4 regions of the Pantoea sp. X-Soil-OKNW-556 genome follow, and region 1 is predicted to be linked to each of the others. Evidence: riboswitches for the same ligand, from Rfam matches in the RefSeq annotation. Region 1 holds a riboswitch; each other region holds the start of a gene.
The links. A riboswitch is a leader RNA that binds a small molecule or an ion and turns the genes downstream of it on or off. The one in region 1 is predicted to bind thiamine pyrophosphate.

Region 1 (2,199 bases):
CACGCCAGTCACCGATGGGGGCTGACATCAACAGCGCACCAAACGCCAGCAGCGCCACCGCGCATAACAAGAGCGCGGTGAAACTGCCGGGCAGCAGCCAGCCGGGAATTAACGGCTGACGGCGCGTTGCCATGCACTTATCCAGTCGGCGCGATGGTCGGCAACCTCAGTCGGGCTATATTGCAGCGCCGTTTGCGGTACGTTTAGCGTCTGATAACCGGCAGGCAACTCGCTTTTAATCACCGGATACATCCAGTTGCCGGTCGGGATGGTCTGCTGGAAGGCCGGGGATACCATAAACTGCATAAATTGCTGCGCCAGTTTTGGTTGTTTGCTGCTGGCGAGCTGTGCCGCCACTTCAACCTGCATGTAATGGCCTTCGCTGAACGGCGCTGCCGCGTAGTTTTCTTTCTTCTCTTCAATGATGTGATAAGCCGGGGAGGTGGTGTAACTCAGCACCAGATCGCCTTCACCTTTCAGGAACAGGCCATAAGCTTCACTCCAGCCTTTGGTGACGGTGACGGTTTTTTGCGCCAGTTTTTGCCAGGCTTCCGGCGCTTTGTCGCCATACACCTTTTGCATCCACAGCAGCAGGCCAAGTCCGGGGGTGCTGGTACGTGGATCTTCATAGATCACGCGCCATTTTTCAGGGCTTTCTACCAACTCTTTCAGACTTTTGGGCGGGTTCTTCAGTTTGTTTTTGTCATAGACAAAGGCGAAGTAGCCATAGTCGAACGGGATAAAGGTGTCGTTGTGCCAGCCATCTGGCAGTTGGAGTGCGCCGGTATCCACCTGGCTTTTGGCAAACAGGCCGGTTTTTTCTGCCGCCTGCACCAGATTGTTATCGAGGCCCAGCACGATATCCGCTTTGCTGTTTTTGCCTTCCATACGGACACGATTGAGCAGCGACACGCCATCTTCGAGCGCGACATATTTCAGCTCACAGCCGCACTGGGCTTCAAAGGCTTTTTTTACTGCCGGACCGGGTCCCCAATCGGCAGAGAATGAATCGTAGGTGTAGACGGTCAGTACCGGTTTGGCAGCCAGCGCTGGGGCAGAAATCAGCAGCAGCACGGGCAGAACTTTTTTAAACACTTTGCGCTCCTTGAGGAGAAGATAAGGTTGAGTCGCAAAGGATCTGAGCAGTGAGGCATCTCAAATCCCTACGCCGGTATTAACCGGATCAGGTTCGACGGGTCTCTCTCAGCCCCTGTAATGCAGGGCACCCCGTTGAGAACGGCTCATTCTAGTCATTTCCGGCTCAGGGCGAAAGGTTCACAGCTCCGGCGGGGCAAACCAGGCGGATTTAAAGTCAAACCAGCCAAGGGTATTCATGCGCACACCACGCATACTGCGCTGGCCTTCCAGCAGCAACCAGTGATGAAACAGCGGATGCAGGTAGTCACTGTCCACCAGTTGCTTGCTCCATTCCGCCAGCGGTAGCGTTTTTTCGCGCCAGCGTTCAGCCGCGCTTTGCCAGTCTATTGGGATGCATTGCTGCATCAGCGGCAGCTCATACAATTGAGCGAACAGCGAGTAATCCAGCGGCAGGGTGAAGTTGACACTGCCAAGCCAGATATCGCTTTCGCCTTCACCGTTAAACCATGCTTCGTAACTCAGTTCACGGGTGATTAACTCTACGCCCTGCTGCGCCAGCAGTGGGCGCAGCGCATTGGCGATCCCTTCATGCTCAACATGATGGCTGTACCAGCTGATGGTCAGTTGGGTGAGATGCTGTGGTTTGCTGACTGGGGTTAAGTCGCGGCGGTGGTGCCAGCGAGGAATCAAGCCATAGGCCGGGAACCAGTAGCGTTGATACCCTACCCCGGCGTTGTTCAGCAGGGCGATAGGGTTAAACAGATAGCTGACCCAGCGGCGGAAATGGGCATCGCGTCCCTGCTCTGAACGTTGGTCATACAGCAGAAAATAGCAACCCTCTTCCAGGCGGCTCTCCTCCGATTTTTCATCGGCGGTTTCGCCCTGCAACTTCACTCCGGCATACACCAGTTCGTCGCTGATTTCCGGTAATACCCAGATTGAGACATCATCAATCAACGCGCGGTAGCCGAAGTAGTCATCAAAAGCGGCAATTTTAAGTTGGCTTTGCTGGTTGCGCACCACGCTGTAGGGGCCGGTGCCAATCGGCTGACGGGCGAAATCGCGAACCGTTTGCCACTCGCGCGGCAAGATCATCGCGCT
Region 2 (2,199 bases), 510 kb from region 1:
ACCACTATAACCCACATGGAGCCTTGTATGCTTACTCAGTTAGATGACCTGACCGAGCGTGTAGGCCGCGGTAACGAATTGGTCGATTCATGGCTACACGCGCGTCGTCAGCTACTTGTGACTTACTACCAGTTGGTTGGCATGAAGCCCAAAAAAGATGCGTTGAGTGCCCTGGACGAACAGGCGCTGGATGCCTTTTGTCATAACCTGGTGGATTATCTCTCCGCCGGCCATTTCAGCATTTATGAACATATTATCAGTGAGATGCAAGGTGACAGCCCGATGATCGCCGCCGCGCAAATCTACCCGTCACTGGAAGCCAATACCGAACGAATGATGCAACTGTATGACGGCCATCTTCAACAGGCCATCACCGATGACAACTGCGTCACCTTCCAGCAGGCGCTGTCTGAAGTGGGTGAAGTGCTGGAGTCGCGTTTTACGCTGGAAGATAAGCTGGTGCATCTGGCATGGGACAATCAGCTGGCGCATACGCCGGTAGCGAATGAAAGCATCATCGCCCGCCCTGCTTAGCCGCCCGCATTTGTAAAAGACTTGTTATTCGTAAAAAGCCCTTCTATGCTACGAGGGCTTTTTTATTTTACGGTTTAACACCGTAAATATTTTCTTGTCGGAGTGCCCATTTTGGGCTGAGACCGTTAATTCGGGATCCGCGGAACCTGATCAGGTTAGTACCTGCGAAGGGAACAAGAGTAAATATCACAGCCGGTGCGCGCGCCGTTTCTGTTACTCCTTCCGGACTCCGGACAAGCAACTTCCATCATTTACAGGAAACTTGCTATGTCTGTTGTAAAAACTTCTCGTCGTGAACAACGCGCCCAGGCGCAGGAATTTATTGATTCCCTCCAGGGCACTGCCTTCCCCAATTCTAAACGTATCTGGATCACCGGCAGTCGTGATGATATTCGTGTGCCGATGCGTGAGATTCAGCTCAGCCCGACCCTGACCGGCGGCAGTAAAGATAATCCGCAATACGAAGCCAACGAACCGGTGCCGATATATGACACGGCCGGGGCTTACGGCGATCCGCATGCATCGATTGATGTTCATCGGGGGTTGAGCAAACTGCGCGCCAACTGGATCGCGGAACGCGGCGACAGTGAAACCATCGACCAGCTCAGCTCCAGCTATACACAGCAACGCCTGGCAGATGAGGGGCTGGATCACCTGCGTTTTGAACATCTGCCCCAACCGCGACGTGCCAAAGCAGGCCGCCGTGTTACCCAGTTGCATTATGCGCGTCAGGGCGTCATTACCCCGGAAATGGAGTTTATTGCACTTCGTGAAAACATGGGGCGCGAGCGCATCCGTGGCGAAGTGTTGCTACAACAACATCCTGGCCATAGCTTTGGTGCGCATCTGCCGGAAAATATCACCGCCGAGTTCGTGCGTCAGGAAGTCGCCGCAGGGCGAGCCATCATCCCATCCAACATTAACCACCCTGAATCTGAGCCGATGATCATTGGCCGCAATTTTCTGGTCAAAGTGAATGCCAACATCGGCAACTCGGCGGTCAGCTCCTCAATTGAAGAGGAAGTGGAGAAACTGGTGTGGTCGACACGCTGGGGGGCTGACACGGTGATGGATCTCTCGACCGGCCGTTATATCCATGAAACACGCGAGTGGATTTTGCGTAACAGCCCGGTGCCGATTGGCACCGTACCGATTTATCAGGCGCTGGAGAAGGTAAACGGCATCGCGGAAGATCTGAATTGGGAAATCTTCCGCGACACCTTGCTGGAGCAAGCCGAACAAGGCGTTGACTACTTCACCATCCACGCCGGCGTGCTGCTGCGTTATGTGCCGATGACGGCGAAACGTCTGACCGGCATCGTTTCGCGTGGCGGTTCAATCATGGCGAAGTGGTGTTTGTCGCACCATCAGGAGAGTTTCCTGTATCTGCACTTCCGTGAGATTTGCGAAATCTGTGCTGCCTATGATGTTGCTCTGTCGCTGGGTGATGGACTGCGTCCGGGTTCGATTCAGGATGCCAACGATGAAGCGCAGTTTGCCGAGCTACATACGCTGGGTGAGCTGACCAAAATCGCCTGGGAATATGATGTGCAGGTGATGATCGAAGGTCCGGGGCATGTGCCGATGCAGATGATTCGCCGCAATATGACCGAACAACTGGAACATTGTCACGAAGCCCCGTTCTATACCCTCGGCCCACTGACC
Region 3 (2,199 bases), on a different replicon from region 1:
TGGAGCAACAGGTACGCGCTGCTATCAATGATTATCCCCAGCTCCATTTCAGCCTCGATAGCGTGCCGAACGTGCAATTCAATGCCGAACGCTTCAGCCAACTGATTACCCGGCGAGCCGCCACCAGTAGCGGCATCATCCTGGTGTGTCGCGATGAGGTAAAAATAAATCGTGCGGTTAAAGCGGCGATTGATGATGGGGTCCCGGTCATTTGTCTGACCAGCGATCTGCCCAATTCGCGGCGCAGCGCCTATGTGGGTATCGATCAGGTCGCTGCCGGAGCCACTGCGGGCTGGTTTATGGGCCGTATGCTGCCCGCACAGCAATCGGGCAATATTCTGCTGATTTGTAGTTCGACCTATCGTACCCAGGAGGAGCGTGAGATTGGCTTTCGCCGCGTGTTGCGCGAGGCATTCCCCTGGTTAACCATTCGTGATCGCGTCAACATTAACGACGAAGCGGAAACCGCGTATCTCAGCGTAAAAAAATGGCTGGAGCGGGGGAACCCGTTGGCAGGGATCTACAACACCGCAGGCGGTAACGAAGGGGTGGCGCGCGCGTTAACCGATTTTGGCGTACAGGATCAGGTGATATTTATCGGCCATGAATTGAGTGAAGCGAGCCGACTGCTGCTGGAGAACGGCACCCTGGATTTGGTGCTCGGCCATGATATTCGTCGGGAGATCGATCTGTGCCTCGCCCTGTTGCAACAGCCGGGCAGCGGTCAGTCGTTCAGTGACAGCAAAATTCCGCTGCTCACCTGGCATCGCTACTCTTATTTTGCCTGACGGCTCAGGGGCAGAACACCACCCACAAAATGATCACGCCGAATATACACACCAGAATGGCTGAAATGATTGAATCAGCACACATAATTTACCTGCCGGATTTCAGGATGAGGGGACGAGAATACGCGCAAATCATGGAGAAAAATGGATGAACCTGAAACAGGGAATTTTTAAAGGTTAGGCTTTGTTGCCGGGCTTACACTTGACGTAGCCTGGCGGCTGCAATACAAATAGACGCGTCGGGGGAGTCTCGCTCAAGAGACTGAGAGGCTAAAAGCGCACTGCGCGGCTTAGCGACCCTTTGAACCTGACCCAGTTGATACTGGCGTAGGAAGACTGACAGCCTGTCATTTCGGCTGTCTGACATCGGGACGTTTTTCCGTTGCGCGTGTCATTTCCCTCCTCCTGTATCCCGGGTCTCAGTGCGAAAACTGAGAGGCCGATGTGAATTCTCCCCTTTGTATTACGGAATACCCGCTATGAGCCGCTGGTCTGTACTCGGTGGCGGTGTTGCGGGCCTGTGTGTGGCGACCTTACTCGTCGAACGCGGTGAACAGCTTGAAGTGATTAGTGATGACACGCGTCAGCCCGCCTCCTGGTTTGCCGGGGGTATGCTCGCACCCTGGTGTGAAGCAGAAAGCGCACCACGCGCCGTCATTGAGCTGGGGCAGCACTCCGCAGCCTGGTGGCAACAACGCGTCAGTTGCGTTGAACATCAGGGCACGCTGGTGGTGGCACCACCACGCGACAGCCAGGAACTGAACCGCTTTGCCCGCATGACCGAACAACATCAATGGATTGATCCGGCAGACGTGGAGCCAGCCCTCGCCGGGCGCTTTGCCCGTGGTCTGTTTTTTGCGCAGGAGGGGCATCTCGATCCTCGCCTGGCACTGAATGAAATGCGTGAAAAGTTGCAGCAACGTGGGGTGGCTTTTCACCACGGGAAGCCGTCGGGGCAGGTGATTGACTGCCGGGGCATCCATGCGGCAACAGCGTTGCCAGGCCTGCGGGCGGTGCGTGGCGAGATGTTGATTTTACACAGCGATGAGGTGCGCTTCTCACGCCCGATTCGTCTGCTGCATCCGCGCTTTCCCTGCTATCTGGTGCCGCGTCGCGGCGGCCATTTTATGCTCGGTGCAACTATGGTCGAAAGCCATGATGCCAGCCCGATCAGCGCCCGTGCCATGATGGAGTTGCTGAGCGCGGCCTGGGCCATCCACCCGGCGTTGGCCGAAGCGCGTATTGTCGAAAGCGCCAGCGGTTTGCGTCCGGCGTATCCGGCAAATCTGCCGGAAATTCACTATCAAAACGGGACATTTTACCTTAACGGGATGTACCGCCACGGCTTCCTGCTGGCTCCGCTGATGGCGGAACAACTGATGCAGCGTTTAACTTCGGAACAACTTCATGA
Region 4 (2,199 bases), 2.2 Mb from region 1:
TATCCAGATTTTTCACGAAAGAGAGTACATAACATAATGTGTCTTTCGGTTTTTAACGCGGAATATCCATATGTTGTGATTGTAGAGGCGAGAAATAACGAAAATAAAATAGCAGATACAACGTTCATGTCATTTACCTACCGAATTATAGAAAAGTTCACCAAGGTATTCGCCTTTATCTGAAGCGTATTCCAATATAACCACCAGCAAGTCCTCCAGAGAAGCGACCAATCTCGGTGTATTTTTTCTTAGAACATTCATCTTCCCGGCCAATTGAGCAAGCCTCATCGATTTCATTAATTGAGTGAATTGCATGTTGTTCTGGTTCTGACTGAAATTTTGGCATTAATGCGGCTGGAGCCTAAGCCGCTAAACCAGTCTCTCGCGAGACAGGGGGGTCTTCTTTCACATAGCCAGGATAAGCGTTAGACGGTGTGATTTTAGCCTTGCAAGGACATGAACTGTGGCTATCAAGCGATCCGGCAATACGTTTTTTATCGGGGCCGCTGGTGTAAAAAGGTATGCCTCCGATAATCTTGTAGGTCTTACCATCTTTCCCACAGGTAACAGGATTGCCTTCTTGCGCCTGCGGTGATTTTGCCGCCGCATGACGTCCTGTCTCCCTGACAAAGCACAATTCCTTTTGCCATAAATCCTTCATCTTGTTGTGGGAATAATCTCGGTGGTCATTTTACAAGCAACGACCACATGCGCAATGTGTATTTGTTTTCAATCGTAGTGCTGCGATTTATCACGCGAACTTGAAGTTTTACGCGATAAATCGCGCCGCTACGCAACGTATGGGGAAAAAGCCCAGCGGTATATTGAGCAGGGCGGGCTTGCGTCAGCAAGTCACTTGCCCTAATCTGCCAGTCATATAAATGACTCGGGGTGCCCTTCCTTGTGAAGGCTGAGAAATACCCGTACCACCTGATCTGGATAATGCCAGCGTAGGGAAGTCAGATGCCTGACCGCATTCGCCTTCTTGATCGCCGGTTGGGAGCTTTATGAAACAACCTGACCTTCTTTCCTCCGCGCAACTCGCGCACTCGCTTCAGTTACTGCAACAACATGCTTCGCTGGTACATTGCATGACCAATGATGTGGTACAGACCTTTACCGCTAATGTCCTGTTGGCACTGCGTGCCTCACCTGCCATGGTGATCGACGCTGATGAGGCCGCACAGTTCAGCGGTTATGCCGATGCTCTGCTCATTAACGTGGGTACGTTGACGCGCGATCGCAGCATCGCCATGCAGGCTGCGGTAGAGGCGGCAAACCGTGCCGGCACACCCTGGACGCTCGACCCGGTCGCAGTGGGCGCGTTAACCTTTCGCACCGAATTTTGTCAGCAGCTATTGACCCAGCAACCGGCAGCCATCCGTGGCAACGCCTCGGAAATCCTTGCCCTGGCGAACCAGGCGGCGGGCGGGCGTGGCGTGGACAGCATGCATCAGGCTGACGCCGCACTCAGCGCTGCTCAACAGTTGGCGCACGATTACCGCAGCATCGTGGCGGTAACCGGCGAAGTGGATTACGTTACCGATGGTCAGCATACCTTTGCCATCCCGGGCGGCAGCCCACTGATGACACGCGTAGTGGGGACAGGTTGTGCACTGTCGGCAGTGGTGGCGGCTTTTGCCAGCCTGCCGGGTGAACGTCTGCAACATGTGGCGGCAGCTTGTCGGGTCATGTCACTGGCCGGTGAACGGGCGGCACGTCAGGTCCAGGGGCCGGGCAGCTTTGTTGCTGCCTTTTTGGATGCGCTGTGGACACTGGAGGTGACGCCATGAAACGTATTAACGCATTGACTATTGCCGGTACTGACCCCAGCGGTGGTGCTGGAATTCAGGCCGATCTCAAAGCCTTCTCCGCGCTGGGTGCCTATGGCACCAGCGTCATTACCGCGCTGGTGGCCCAGAATACCCGTGGTGTGCAGTCGGTCTATCGTATCGAACCAGATTTTGTCGGAGCGCAGCTGGATTCGGTGCTCGATGATGTGCGTATCGACACGGCAAAAATTGGCATGCTGGCGGAAACGGCGGTGGTGGAAATTGTCGCTGACAAGCTGAAGCGTGCCAGCCTGCCGTTCGTGGTGCTGGACACCGTTATGATTGCCAAAAGTGGCGATGCGTTGTTATCACCGGATGCCATCGCCAGCCTGCGTGAGTTGTTGTTACCACAGGTATCGTTGATTAC

Region 2: another riboswitch for thiamine pyrophosphate. It lies ahead of thiC (phosphomethylpyrimidine synthase ThiC); the one in region 1 lies ahead of thiB (thiamine ABC transporter substrate binding subunit).
Region 3: another riboswitch for thiamine pyrophosphate. It lies ahead of AC6I8T_RS23005 (FAD-dependent oxidoreductase); the one in region 1 lies ahead of thiB (thiamine ABC transporter substrate binding subunit).
Region 4: another riboswitch for thiamine pyrophosphate. It lies ahead of thiM (hydroxyethylthiazole kinase); the one in region 1 lies ahead of thiB (thiamine ABC transporter substrate binding subunit).

The regions. Positions count from the first base shown of each region.
Region 1 is NZ_AP035990.1:786,256-788,454, forward strand. Features, by position in the region: gene thiP (thiamine/thiamine pyrophosphate ABC transporter permease ThiP) at 1-133, opposite strand, end outside; gene thiB (thiamine ABC transporter substrate binding subunit) at 109-1,095, opposite strand; TPP riboswitch at 1,143-1,240, opposite strand; gene sgrR (HTH-type transcriptional regulator SgrR) at 1,276-2,199, opposite strand, start outside.
Region 2 is NZ_AP035990.1:280,389-282,587, reverse strand. Features, by position in the region: gene AC6I8T_RS01250 (Rsd/AlgQ family anti-sigma factor) at 28-534, shown strand; TPP riboswitch at 623-724, shown strand; gene thiC (phosphomethylpyrimidine synthase ThiC) at 802-2,199, shown strand, end outside.
Region 3 is NZ_AP035991.1:503,850-506,048, reverse strand. Features, by position in the region: gene AC6I8T_RS23010 (LacI family DNA-binding transcriptional regulator) at 1-788, shown strand, start outside; TPP riboswitch at 1,020-1,139, shown strand; gene AC6I8T_RS23005 (FAD-dependent oxidoreductase) at 1,268-2,199, shown strand, end outside; gene thiS (sulfur carrier protein ThiS) at 2,196-2,199, shown strand, end outside.
Region 4 is NZ_AP035990.1:2,980,137-2,982,335, reverse strand. Features, by position in the region: gene AC6I8T_RS13985 (hypothetical protein) at 176-346, opposite strand; TPP riboswitch at 878-974, shown strand; gene thiM (hydroxyethylthiazole kinase) at 1,008-1,793, shown strand; gene thiD (bifunctional hydroxymethylpyrimidine kinase/phosphomethylpyrimidine kinase) at 1,790-2,199, shown strand, end outside.